Regions from separate parts of the Lysinibacillus sp. TE18511 genome, predicted to be linked through region 1. Evidence: riboswitches for the same ligand, from Rfam matches in the RefSeq annotation. Region 1 holds a riboswitch; each other region holds the start of a gene.
The links. Region 1 has a riboswitch for lysine ahead of ACVWXS_RS07040 (aspartate kinase). Riboswitches for the same ligand answer to the same signal wherever they lie in the genome.

Region 1 (4,773 bases):
CGAAAATGTGTGCAACTACCTTCCAAGGTTTGTTTGTATTATCACATGGGACAATGCCTAGCACCTTGCGTAAAAGATATTGATGCCCAAATTTACCACGATATGATTGAGGATATGACGAAATTTTTAAATGGTGGTGTTGAGGAGGTCAAAAAGGAGCTCGAGGAAAAGATGCTTGCAGCTGCAGAAAATTTAGAGTTTGAGCGTGCAAAAGAGTTTCGTGATCAAATTGCTCATATAGACACTGTTATGCAAAAGCAAAAAATCGTCTCAAGTGATACTACAAACCGCGATGTATTTGGCTATGCAGTCGAGAAGGGCTGGATGTGTGTGCAAGTTTTCTTTGTTCGTCAAGGAAAGCTCATTGAACGAGATGTCTCGATTTTCCCCATTTATCAAGAGGCAGAAGAGGAATTTTTAACGTTCGTTGGCCGATTTTACGACAAGTTAGAACACATTAAGCCGAAGGAGATTTTTATCCCACAATCTATTGATGCGGATATTTTAACGGAATTACTTGATGTTCGAGTGCTAACACCAAAACGCGGGCAAAAAAAAGAACTTGTAGAATTAGCGATTAAAAATGCTGAAATTGCTGTAGCAGCAAAGTTCCAACTTATTGAACGTCAGGAAGAACGAACAATAGGCGCATGTGAGGCACTCGGTGAAGCTATGAGTATTTCAACGCCTTTAAGAATTGAAGCTTTTGATAATAGTCATATGCATGGAACAGATGCAGTATCTGCAATGGTTGTATTTATCGATGGAAAACCAGCAAAGAAAGAGTATCGAAAGTACAAAACACGCACAGCTGCCAAACATGATGATTACGGGGCAATGCAGGAAGTAATAAGGCGTCGTTACACACGAGTATTAAAAGAAGGTTTACCTTTGCCAGATTTAGTACTAATTGATGGTGGGAAGGGGCAAATGGAAGTCGCACGAGAAGTATTAGAAGATGAACTCGGACTAGTCATTCCAATTGCCGGATTAGCAAAAGATGAAAAGCATAATACGTCACAGCTTTTATTTGGTGACCCACCTGAAGTAATTGCGTTAAAGCGCACAAGTGATGGATTCTATCTACTGCAACGAATTCAGGACGAAGTACACCGCTTCGCCATTACCTTCTTACGACAGCAGCACGAGAAGCATGCCATTCAATCTGTTCTCGATCATATAGAGGGTGTTGGTCCAAAGCGAAAACAGCAATTACTTAAGCATTTTGGCTCTGTCAAAAAAATTCGTGAGGCAAGTGAGTTAGCGTTACAAGAAGCCGGTATGCCTGCTAATCTAGCTAGCAATATTCACGCTTATTTTCATTCAGCAGATCGTTCTTTGTAGCGAAAGCAAAGCGTCAGCTACAGAAGACTCCCATCTCTGAAGGTGGTGAAATGAATGCAGATGGAATTCCTTTTCAACAAGAGTCATTGTCAAAGGATTAGTCATATGCTAAGGTTGTATATAACATTGATCTAAAATAGCAATGTTATATACGGCTCCTTAGCTTATTGTAGATGTTTCAACTATATAAACTACAAATTTTTTCGCTAAGGCAAAATTAAATACATTCACTATTTAAGTGATGATAGAGGTGCGAGGTTCAAGAGTAGTACATTAGAGGGCGAACAAGTCCAGTGACAATGTATGAAAGGGGAGCTTGCCGAAGTGGAGCATCGTTGTTTCCGATGCTGTGCTGGTTTTGCATTTAATAAATGTAAAACTGTCGATTCTAAACGTTTCGGAGAGCTATCTCACATGCGCAAGTAACTATTATTGTACATGTTATAGGCAGCTTTCACGTTATGTGAGGGCTGCCTTTTTTAGTTTTCTAGAGACAGCGAAATGATTGAATACGAAGGAGAATGATCTGTATGGCGAGAATTGTGATGAAATTCGGTAGTGCTGCATTAGCATCGACAAAGCATATTCAAGATGTTGCGAAAAGGGCGATAGCTGAAAAGGAAAGAGGCTATGATGTTGTCGTTGTAACTGCGGGAATGAGGAGTATGGCGAAAGAATTAGCAGAGATGGCTTGTGATTTATCAGATAGTGCGCCTAAGCGTGAACTAGATGTACTACTTTCAACAAGCTCACAACTATCAAGTGCGTTAGTTGCGATTGCTTTGCAGGAAGAAGGATATCATGCAGTGTCATTAACAGGTTGGCAGGCAGGTATTCAAACTGATGATATGTATTTCAATGCGCGTATCGATGATATTGATGTTAGTCGAATAGCAGAGCATTTTGCACAAGGGCAAATCGTAATCGTTGCGGGGGAACAAGGTATTAATTATTCACAGAATATTACGACGCTCGGTAAAGGCGGAGCGGAAACGACGGCTGTAGCTATCGCGGCGGCATTGGAAGCGGAGCGCGTAGATATTTACACGAATGTGGAAGGAGTCTATACAGCTGATCCAAGTCATGTTGCTAGGGCACAAAAGCTAAAAGAAATTTCCTATGACGAGATGCTAGAGCTATCAAACTTAGGATCACAAATTTTACACCCGCGAGCTGTAGAATTAGCGAAGAAATTTCAAATCCCAGTTATTATTCGGTCGAGCGTAGTAGATACAGTAGGTACTTTATTGAAGGAGGAAGTTGGAATGGAGAAAAATTTAATAGTTCGTGGTGTTGCCTATGAGTCAGATGTTATTCGTTTAACGGTTGGTTATGATGCTTATTCTGATGCTTCGCTAGCAGATATGTTCACAATACTTGCAAAAAATCGCATAAACGTCGATATCATTGTGCAAGCAATAATAGATGGCTTAAAGCCGACTGTATCGTTTACCATTTTAAAAGAGGAGTTTGCAGAAGCATTACGTGTCTTAGAAGATAGTAAATTATCACTAGGATTTAGTTTTGCTGATTTTGAAATCGGCTTAGCAAAAGTCTCAATAGTTGGCTCAGGTATGGCATCTAATCCAGGCGTTGCTGCCCGTATGTTTGATCGTTTGCGTCGTGAAGGTATCCCAGTAAAAATGGTAAGTACATCTGAAATAAAAGTATCTGTTGTTGTACCTCAGGATGAAATGATTCGTGCAGCAAATGCATTGCACGATGAATTCAATTTAGAACATGCACTTTACGTATAATAATGAATGGGATGTGTCAATAAAAGGCACATCCTATTTTTTTCTTTATACTAATTTAATATTTTATCTATTGATATTATTGTATAGTAAAATGTAATTATATGGATCATCACCAAAAGTTGTGGATGACATTTGTTAAGACGTATGCCTTGTATCTTTATTCAGTAGAAGACTCCCACCTCTGAAGGTAGTGAGATAAATGCGGATGTGGTTCCCTGTCAATAGGTTCCAAACCCCTACTCAATGAAGATAAAGCCTCTGGCGGATGTCACGGATTTTCAAAGGAATGAATTTAAGGATGTTAGCCTAAAATCTTCGCATCCTGCGAAAACGGCAAACTGACCTGCATCGGTGCTGCTGTCGCTACGCTTTCGCGCAAAAAACATCTGTTGCTGCCGCTACGTTAGCACTACGCTTTCGCACAAAAAAACATTTGCAGGCCTGGGCACAATTCAAAATCCGGGTGCAATTACGCCAAGGCAAAATTGATATAGGTTGATTGGAGTGGAGACTGGGCGACTCCTTGGGGATTAGCGTCACAGATGAGACCCTGCAGCGAGCAACGCGAGTGAAGCGGCTCATCGGACGCCCCCAGGAAAGCGCCCAGTCGGAACGGAAATCAACCACACGTTATGGTGATGAGGCAATTATATGTTTTACCAAGGAAAAGGTGGAGGTTTGTATGGCATTATTAGGTTTATTTCAAAAGCCAATTGAAAGCGTTGAGATACACAACGATTCCGAAATACAACTATTAAAAAAGCGAATTCAGGAATTGGAACTTGAGCAAGAAAGCATCGATGTGAGAAATGCGATTTTGGACTTTGTACTTGCACATATGGAGTTAATTAATTGTCAAACGGCTTTAAAGGTTCAAAGTGTCTCAACAAAAGTAAGAGATATTTCAGCAATGGCTGAAGAAATGTCATCAAATTCAGAAGAGATACTTGCGGTTGAACAAAATGTTAATGCAAATATTCAAGAAATAAAACAGCATTCGTTATTACTTGTAGAGGAAATGGAATCATCCATTATAAAAGGTGAAATGGTTCAGGAGCTGTTAGCTAAAGGAGCTCATTCAACAAAACATCTGAACAATGAAATGAGTAAAATGAATGATATTAGTAAAAGTGTTACAGGGATTGCCGATCAAACACAACTACTAGCCTTAAATGCCTCTATTGAAGCTGCACGTGCAGGTGAGCAAGGGAAGGGCTTCAATGTTGTCGCGATGGAGGTAGGAAAGTTAGCTAATAGCTCGAAAGATTCATTGCAAGAAATGACGAAGATTCGATCAGTTATCGATAAGCAATTACATAATACATTAAAAAATATTGAACAAGTCGAACATTACTTCACTGATTTTTTAAGTATCATGAAAGGTAATATTGCTAATTTGACAGCAACAAGTAAAAATATTGAAGAAGTAGCAAGTGGAATTCATCAAATAACAGCTGCATCAGAAGAGAATGTAGTAGCTGTAGATCGTTTAGCTGTAACAATGACAGAATTATCACATACAAGTGACTTCTCGGAAATAATACAGAATCAAGTATTTGAAATGTTACATGTTATTGCACCGACAATTCGAAAGCCCTCAGAGCAAACGGTAATTAGCCAATTGGCAGCAAGATTAATGGATCATGCTAGTTTTTTGCGAAATGCTATTCAA
Region 2 (4,773 bases), on a different contig from region 1:
AATACACCGAACTATTTTTATCAGAAACCACATTATTAATCGAAAAAAGGCGGCACATGAGCCGCCTTTTTTAACTCACATATTCATTTTTAGAAGCCCTAAAAGAACATAAGGAAAGTATCAATACTACGACAACAAAGAGCCAGCCTACGATGTTCCAGCCACCGAATAAATCATGCAAGTATCCGAATAGGATTGGACCGATTGCGGCGAATAAATATCCTAAGGATTGTGCAAAGCCTGATAAATCAGCTGCTTCAAAAGCGGTACGGGTACGTAGTGTAAAGAACATCATTGCTAATGCGAATGAAGCACCCCCTGCTAAGCCTAGTAGCACCATCCACAGTATTGCGAGGCTTGTCCATTCCATTACTAATCCAATAAAGCCAACTATGTAAAATGACGTAAACATGAATACAAGGGGGCGTTGAGACGTCATTTTACTAGCGATAATAGGTATAGCTAAAGCCATCGGGACTTGTGAAAATTGCATGATGGAGAACATCCAGCCGGCACGATCTGCGGCTAAGCCTTGTGCTATGTATATTTCAGGAATCCAGGCAGCAGTTGTATAGAATAATAATGACTGTAACCCCATAGCACCTGTTACAGCCCAAGTAACAGGTGATTTCCATAAAGGTGTACGTTCTTTTGTAATCTTAAAAGTAGACTCAGGCTTATTAAATTTCAACTGTGGAATCCAAATTAAAATGGTTAATACCACAAGTACAAGCGAGATGGCCAGTGCACCTTGCCAGCCAAGTGATGAATTGGCGATAGGATAGCTAATGCCAGCACCAAGCCCAGCTGTCAAATTCATCGACATTGTGAAAAATGCCATAAGTAAACCTATGTGATAGGGAAACTTCAATTTAAGCAATCCTGGAATAAGTACGTTACCGAATGCAATAGCGATACCAATTAGCACAGTACCAAACACGAGTAAAGTAGTTGTGCCAAGGGAGCGTAGTATAATTCCTAATGCTAAAAGAATAGTGGATAAAAATAATGTTAATTCTAGCCCCAATTTACGTGCGACATTAGGGGCAAATGGTGATATGATTGCGAATGCTAGCAATGGGATTGTTGTTAGAAAGCCCGCGAGTACATTGGATATGCTGAGATCTTCACGGATAAAGGAAATAATAGGCCCAACAACTGTTAGTGGCATTCGTAATGTCGAGGCAATACAAATTACGCCGATAACTAGTAATAAGGTTGTTCCTCTCCAGCTGATTTTCCTGCTAGGATAAGTAGTCGAATGTTCATCAGTAGTCAAATAAATCCCTCCTGTTAGAACAATTATAATCGAACTACTATGCCATTGTATTAAATTATTTAAAGTGATGGAAAATTCAAAAAAAACGGAACATTAATCGAGTTATTGAAATGTCAAAGGTCGTATGTTAAACTAATACACATCATAAATTTAATAATTATATGCCTCAAGTTTGTATTGAGGTAGAGGTCGCGGTATTTAAGAGTATACTAATGGAAATGACAAGCATTAGAGATGTTAGTGGAAAGGAAATATCGCCGAAGTGTGAGGGGACTTGAAAATCTCATGCTGGGGCTGTCTCCGAAAGGAACAGAACTGTCACGTTTGGAACAACGTGTTGAGCTATCGTTTTTGAAAGAACTGAGGATTAACTTAGCCATCACTGCGTTCATGTGATGGCATTTTTTTTGCCTCTTTAAAGAAGGAAGGAAGCTAGATCGTGAGTGAAATAAAAGTGAATCAGCTCGGCAATAAAGCGCCGAAGCTGAAAAAAGAATTAAAAAGCCGTCATATTACTATGATTTCATTAGGCGGTACAATCGGTACAGGGTTGTTTTTAGCTAGTGGTGGTGCCATTGCGCAAGCAGGCCCTGGCGGAGCACTTCTCGCCTATGCATTAATTGGTATTATGGTGTACTTTTTAATGACGAGCTTAGGCGAAATGGCGGCTTATATGCCATCATCGGGCTCATTTAGTACGTATGCTACAAAATTTGTAGATCCGGCTTTAGGTTTTGCACTTGGCTGGAACTACTGGTACAACTGGGCAATTACAATTGCGGCAGAAATTTCTGCTGTATCGTTAATAATGAAATATTGGTTCCCGGATAGCTCATCAGCACTTTGGACTGCTTTATTTATCGCTATCGTTTTAACGTTCAATCTACTATCGGTAAAAAGCTATGGTGAAAGTGAATATTGGTTTGCAATGATCAAGGTTGTCACTGTAATCATCTTTATTATCGTCAGTTTCTTAATGATTTTTGGTATTTTAGGTGGACAAGCTCCTGTAGGCTTTACGAATTTCTTTATTAGTGATGGACCGTTCCACGGTGGTTTCCTTGCTACATTTGGTATTTTCTTAGCTGCGGGATTCTCGTTCCAGGGGACAGAGCTACTAGGAATAACGGCAGGGGAAACGGATGACCCTGGTAAAAATATTCCGAAAGCTGTTAAGTCTGTTTTCTGGCGAATTCTTTTATTCTATATTTTAGCGATTGCTGCAATTGGGATGCTGATTCCATTTACAGATGAACGTTTGTTGTCTGAGGATATCGCTGTATCACCATTTACACTAGTATTTGACCGTTTAGGAATTGCCTTTGCAGCGTCAATGATGAATGCCGTGATTTTAACGGCTATGCTGTCAGCAGGGAATTCAGGGCTCTATGCTTCTTCTCGTATGCTGTGGCAATTAGCAGTAGATGGTCATGCACCAAAAATTTTCACTAAACTAAGCCGTCGAGGTATTCCAATTTACGCATTATTGGCGACATTATCTGTAGGCTCTCTAGCATTTTTAGCTTCATTCTTTGGTGACGGTGTAGTCTATATGTGGCTTCTAAATGCCTCTGGGATGTCTGGCTTCATTGCCTGGCTAGGAATTGCATATAGCCATTATCGTTTCCGTCGAGCGTTCGAGGCACAAGGCTTGGATCCGAAATTGTTGCCATATAGAGCAAAGCTATTCCCATTCGGTCCACTATTTGCCTTTACAGTTTGTATGATTGTTGTGATCGGTCAAAATTACACAGCCTTTATGGGTGACAAAGTTGATTGGTACGGAGTATTTGTTTCATATATTGGTATTCCACTGTTCTTACTGTTATGGCTTGGCTATAAAATCAAGCATAAAACAAAAGTGCTTCCACTAGAGGAATGTGATTTAAGAGTAGAACAATAAAATAAAACTGCCCTGTGAGTCATAGAAAATGACTTGCAAGGCAGTTTTTTTTTCCTCGATTGACCTCGGTTTTGGTGTCTAACCTTAATATGGTAGACTGTTATAGAAATGAATCATCACCAAATTTTAGGAATGACATTTGTTAAAACGTATGCCATGTATATAAGTTGATTGGAGTGGAGGCTTGGTGACTCCTTGGGGATCAGCGATAGAGGATAGACGCTTTATGTTAGGAAGAGGTGCATGAAAGTGCAGAAGCATATTTTACTAGTAGAAGATGACGAAGCCATTCGTGAAATGGTAGAAAGCTATTTAACAATGGAGGGGTTCCTTGTTACCTCTGTAGTAAATGGGGAAGAGGCATTACAAAATTGTTTAAACAATCCCTATGATTTAGTGATCTTGGATATTATGATACCGAAACTTAATGGATTAGAAGTTTTAAAGATTATAAGAGAGCAAGCATCACTTCCAATTATCATTATGTCAGCCAAGGATAGTGATGTTGATAAAGCGTTGGGATTAGGATTAGGGGCAGATGATTATATCGCCAAGCCATTCTCTATGCTGGAATTTTCAGCACGTGTCAAAGCCGCAATTCGAAGAGCTACAAAATACTCCAGTCAAGTAGAGGAGAAGAAAGATATAGTAGAGATAGACAACTTATCAATCGACCTTGTTAATTTTTCAGCTGAGAAGAATGGACAACAAGTAAAGCTCACGTCAAAGGAATTTGCCATCTTAAAATTATTCGTGACAAATCGTAATCGCGTTTTTACAAAGCAGCAAATTTATCAACTAATTTGGAATGATGCTTACTATGGGGATGAAAATATTATTAATGTACATATAAGAAGATTACGCGAAAAAATTGAAGACGATCCATCCAACCCTCAATATATTAAAACGCTTTGGGGAATTGGTTATAAATTTGAAGGATAAACAGATGATTATATTTCTACTATTTATAATTGTATTGCTCCTAGGTATTATAATTTTTCAGGTGAGAGCAAAAAAACAACAAGACGCTACTATTCAATACATGCATCAAAAACTGCAAGCAATCGTAGATGAACAATCGAGCGAGAAGATTTTAGTATCGACAGCTAATCAAGAAATACAGCAACTACTTATTGCGATGAATGCCTTGCTGGATCACAATCAAAAAGTACTAGCAACACATCGAAAAATGGAAAGCTCTATGAAAAAGATGTTGGCGAATATTTCGCATGATCTTAAAACACCTTTAACAGTTGTACTAGGTTATACTGAAATGCTGCAGCTTAAGAACTCAATTTGTGAAGAGGAGCGGCAACGATTGCTTACTGGTGTTCATTCGAAAACATTGGAAGTATTAAAAATAATCCATACATTTTTTGACTTGGCAAAATTGGAAGCGGGAGATACAGATTATCCAATGACTAAAATCAATGTCAGTGAAATTTGCCGTAAAAACATTTTATCATTTTACGATATGGTCACCTCTATGGGGCTAGAAATTGATATTGCCATACCAGAGATATCCTTGAATGCACTCGGAAATGAGGAGGCATTAGATAGGGTTCTGAACAATTTACTGTCTAATGCTATA
Region 3 (4,773 bases), on a different contig from region 1:
ATTAGCTGCTGCAAACGCTGATCAATTAGCAAATGGCTCATTCCAAGAAGTAATTGAGCAACCAGGTCTAGGTTCAAAACCAGAAGCTGTTGAGCGCGTTGTATTAGGAACAGGTAAAGTAATGATCGATATTGCGGACCGTATTAAAGATGGTGAAGGCTTCGATCACTTACACATTGTACGTGTAGAACAACTTTACCCATTCCCAAAAGAGCAAGTTGCTGGTATTATTGCTAAGTATCCTAACGTAAAAGAAGTTGTTTGGGTACAAGAAGAACCTAAAAACCAAGGTACTTGGAATTATGCATTAGAAACATTATTTGACCTTTCTGAAGGTAAAAAGCTACGTTATGTAGGTCGTCCTGCAATGAGCTCTACTTCTGAGGGTGATGCAGATTCTCATAAAGCAGCTCAAGCAGCACTTGTAGAAGAAGCAGTTGCTGAGCCTGTAAAAGTTAAATAATCAATCACATAATAATTTTAAAAGCCGGGCTACTTGCTTAGGCAGTAGCCCTTTTATGTGCACACAATGCACGTTAATCAAAGGAGGAAATGAAAGTGGCTGAAATTAAAGTCCCTGAATTAGCAGAATCGATTACAGAAGGTAGTATCGCACAGTGGGTAAAAAAAGTGGGCGATCGCGTTGAAAAAGGTGAATTCATCGTTGAACTTGAAACAGATAAAGTAAACGCTGAAATCATTTCTGAAGAAGCGGGTGTATTAACTCAAATTTTAGCTGAAGAAGGCGATACTGTACTTGTAGGTCAAGTAATCGCAGTTGTAGAAGCTGGCGAAGGCGCAGCTCCAGCTCCTGTTGCAGCGGCTCCAGTTGAAGCAACACCAGCTCCAGCAGCGCCACAAGCAGCTCCGGCTCCTGTTGCAGCAGCTCCAGTTGTTGAAGAAACTTCTGGTGAGCGTGTAATCGCATCTCCAGCAGCACGTAGACTTGCTCGTGAAAAAGGTATTGACCTTGCTGCTGTATCTCCAGTAGATCCACAAGGCCGTGTACGTGTACAAGACGTTGCAGCTCATGGTACAGCTCCAGTAGCAGCACCACAAGCAGCTCCAGCAGCACCTAAAGCAGTTGTAGCTGTAGATGAATCACGTGTGACAGTTGAAAAAATGAGCCGTCGTCGCCAAACTATTGCAAAACGCTTACTTGAAGTAAAACAATCTACTGCGATGTTAACAACATTTAACGAAGTAGATATGACAAATGTTATGGCATTACGTTCTCGTAAAAAAGACCAATTCTTCGAGTCAACTGGCTCTAAACTTGGTTTCATGTCATTCTTCACTAAGGCAGTAGTTGCTGCACTTAAAAAATATCCATATGTGAACGCGCAAATCGTTGGTGACGAAATTCACTTAAACAACTTCTTTGATATCGGTGTAGCTGTATCAACAGAAGAAGGTTTAGTAGTACCAGTTGTACGTGACGCTGACCGCAAAAACTTCGCTGAAATTGAAGATTCAATTGCAGACCTAGCGAAAAAAGCACGCGACAAAAAATTAGGTTTAGCAGATCTTTCAGGTGGCTCATTCACAATTACAAACGGTGGGGTATTCGGTTCATTAATGTCTACACCTATCATGAATGGTACACAAGCTGCTATCCTAGGTATGCACACTATCAAAAAACGTCCAGTTGAAGTGAATGGTGAAGTAGAAATTCGCCCAATGATGTACTTAGCACTTTCTTATGACCACCGTATTATCGATGGTAAAGATTCTGTAGGTTTCCTTAAAACTGTAAAAGAATTACTTGAAAACCCAGAAGATTTATTATTAAATTCTTAATTCCAAAATCATATTTAAACCCTGCGAACTTTGTTTTGCAGGGTTTTTTCTTTTTATGGAACATTTAAGGGAGCGATGGATAAAGCAATCGAAACGACGGAAAGAATAGTCGAAGTGACGGATAGGAACCCGAGGCGACGGAAAGAAGAGCTACAGCGATGGATAAAGTATTCGAAGCGACGGAAAGAAAAGCCAAAGCGAAGGATAAAGTATCCGAATCGGCTCGACGCTCGCCCGCAGGAAGCCTTGCTCTGTGCGAAAGCGAAGCGGCAGCGACAAAGCGAATAGCCCGTAGCGGAAATCAGAGCCCTCAAATCAATTAAGGTAGATAAAAATGGTTAACCAACACACCTGATTTGCTGAATTCTATAAAAATATAAATTGATTTATAACATTGCAAAAGTGCGAAATGGATTAATAAAGGTTAAAAACCTAATATTGTAAACAATCAGAAAAATGATGAAATTATCTTGACGAATATCTTACTTTTATTGTAGTATCTTAATATCAATTAAATAAACAAACCTCACATTTGTTCTACGGTGAGGTAGAGGCGCGGTATTTATTAGTTCATTGTTGAGTATAAGCAAGCGAAGACGCAATGGAGAAGGAACTACCGCCGAAGTATAAAAGGAGCTCGTACTTTTATGCTGGGTCTGCAGTGAATAAGTGCAGGACTGTCCTAGTGAATTATTTTCCAGATTTACTAGGTTGTGCTATCTCGGAAACATGGAAATTATAGTGAGGATTTGGGCAACTGTTAATTAAAATAAGACCTAAGTTCAATTCTTAGGTCTTTTTTCGTACAGTTGTCTTATTTTTTTACAGAAAAGGGGAGTTTTTCATGAAAAGAAAATGGTTGTTATTAATGTTAACGGTAATGACTGCAATTGTGATGGCAGCATGTGGTGCTGGCGACAAAAAGGATGAAGCAACAGGTGATGCTGGTGCAGATAAAGATGGCGGAGGTGAATTCCGTGTTGGGATGGAAGCAGGTTATGCTCCATTTAACTGGACGCAGCAAGATGATGCAAATGGTGCAGTAAAAATCGCCGACAATGCTGAATATGCAGGCGGTTACGATGTGCAAATGGCGAAGAAAATCGCTGAAGGCTTAGGCAAAGAATTAGTCATTGTGAAAATGGAGTGGGATGGTTTAGTACCTGCACTGCAATCAAATAAAATTGATGCCATTGTTGCTGGGATGTCACCTACTGATGAGCGTAAGAAAACAATTGATTTCACTGAAAATTACTATACTTCTGATTTTGTTATGGTTATTAAAAAAGGTAGCAAGTATGAAAAAGCAAAATCAATCCAAGATTTTTCAGGAGCTAAAATCACATCACAATTAAACACATCTAACTACGATGTGATAGATCAGATCAAAGACGTTCAAAAACAAACTGCAATGGATAGCTTCCCAGCTATGCGTGTAGCCTTAGAAGCTGAAAAAATTGATGGCTATGTAGCAGAACGTCCAGAAGGAATTTCAGCTGCTGCAGCAAACGATAAGTTCACATATGTAAAGTTTGAAGAAGGCTTTGATACAGATATTTCAAACACTTCTATCGCAGTAGGTTTACGTAAAGGTGATGCAAATCTAGAAAAAATCAATGAAATTCTAAAAGGTATTTCTGAAGATGATCGTCAAAAAATTATGGAAGAAGCAATTCATCAACAACCAGCAGCACAATAATAAGACTGCACGGGCTACTTGCTTAGTCCGTGCAATATCTTTTCATCATTATTCAATGAGTACCTCTTTAAATAATGATAATGTCCTAGCTAATAGAATCATAAAATAATAAGAAAAAGTAAGTTGCAATGAAATAGCTAAGGCAAAAAAGAACAAGCAAACAACACGACGTTGTAAGGAGGCACATCATGAGTCTTGAATGGATTATTTCAATTGTTGAGAACAACTGGCAAATGTTTTTACGAGGTGCGTATTATACATTACTTATTTCGATTACTAGTACAATTATTGGTGCACTTATCGGATTTTTCATCGGAATTATGCATACTATTAAGGTTCGTAAAAAGGGTGTAAAATACTATAGCTTAAAGATCATTAATTTTATACTAACATGCTATGTTGAATTCTTCCGTGGTACACCAATGATTGTACAAGCTATGGTTGTATTTTACGGATTAGATATGGCATTTGGTATTGATATGCACTTTATTACAGCAGGTATTTTAGTCGTTTCACTAAACACAGGGGCTTATATGACGGAAATTGTACGTGGTGGTATTGTATCGATTGATAAAGGACAGTATGAGGCTGCTTCAGCAATCGGTATGAATCATTTTCAAATCATGCTAAATGTAGTCTTACCACAAGTTGCGAGAAATGTATTGCCTGCAACAGGTAATCAATTAATTATGAATATTAAAGATACAGCAGTATTAAATGTTATCGGTGTTACGGAATTATTCTTCCAAACAAAATCGATTGCAGGTAATAACTTCCGCTATTTTGAATCATTCTTCGTAGCTTGTGTCATGTACTTCATCATGACATTTACAGCATCAAGGATTTTACTATATGTTGAAAGACGACTTGATGGACCAGATGCTTATCAAAAAGAACAGAAAGAAGCAATATAGGGGGACGAACAAATGGCCGTTATTAAAATAGAGCATTTAAGTAAATCATTTGGGCGTAACCAAGTGTTAAAGGACGTAAATTTTCAAGTAGAAAAGGGCGAGGTTGTCTGTTTAATCGGTTCTTCAGGATCAGGTAAATCAACACTACTGCGCTGCATTAATCTACTAGAAATGCCTAGTGGTGGTCAAATTATTTATAAAGGTGAAAATATTTTGGACGAAAAGCATAATATCCAAGAATATCGTACACATTTAGGGATGGTATTCCAGCAATTTAACTTATTCAATAATCATAATGTGTTAAATAATTGTACGGTTGGACAAGTGAAAGTATTAAAGCGTTCAAAAGAAGAGGCCGAG

Region 2: it holds a riboswitch for lysine, as region 1 does, so the genes downstream of both, ACVWXS_RS14545 (amino acid permease) here and ACVWXS_RS07040 (aspartate kinase) in region 1, are expected to answer to the same signal.
Region 3: it holds a riboswitch for lysine, as region 1 does, so the genes downstream of both, ACVWXS_RS11610 (transporter substrate-binding domain-containing protein) here and ACVWXS_RS07040 (aspartate kinase) in region 1, are expected to answer to the same signal.

The regions. Positions count from the first base shown of each region.
Region 1 is NZ_JBSSFD010000006.1:164,269-169,041, forward strand. It holds gene uvrC (excinuclease ABC subunit UvrC) at 1-1,344, shown strand, start outside; lysine riboswitch at 1,582-1,760, shown strand; gene ACVWXS_RS07040 (aspartate kinase) at 1,875-3,101, shown strand; gene ACVWXS_RS07045 (methyl-accepting chemotaxis protein) at 3,601-4,773, shown strand, end outside.
Region 2 is NZ_JBSSFD010000019.1:6,584-11,356, forward strand. It holds gene ACVWXS_RS14535 (nitric oxide synthase oxygenase) at 1-39, shown strand, start outside; gene ACVWXS_RS14540 (CynX/NimT family MFS transporter) at 71-1,279, opposite strand; lysine riboswitch at 1,455-1,632, shown strand; gene ACVWXS_RS14545 (amino acid permease) at 1,719-3,182, shown strand; gene ACVWXS_RS14550 (response regulator transcription factor) at 3,432-4,124, shown strand; gene ACVWXS_RS14555 (sensor histidine kinase) at 4,129-4,773, shown strand, end outside.
Region 3 is NZ_JBSSFD010000012.1:83,906-88,678, reverse strand. It holds gene ACVWXS_RS11625 (2-oxoglutarate dehydrogenase E1 component) at 1-463, shown strand, start outside; gene odhB (2-oxoglutarate dehydrogenase complex dihydrolipoyllysine-residue succinyltransferase) at 559-1,800, shown strand; gene ACVWXS_RS11615 (hypothetical protein) at 1,959-2,123, shown strand; lysine riboswitch at 2,341-2,527, shown strand; gene ACVWXS_RS11610 (transporter substrate-binding domain-containing protein) at 2,645-3,499, shown strand; gene ACVWXS_RS11605 (amino acid ABC transporter permease) at 3,688-4,413, shown strand; gene ACVWXS_RS11600 (amino acid ABC transporter ATP-binding protein) at 4,426-4,773, shown strand, end outside.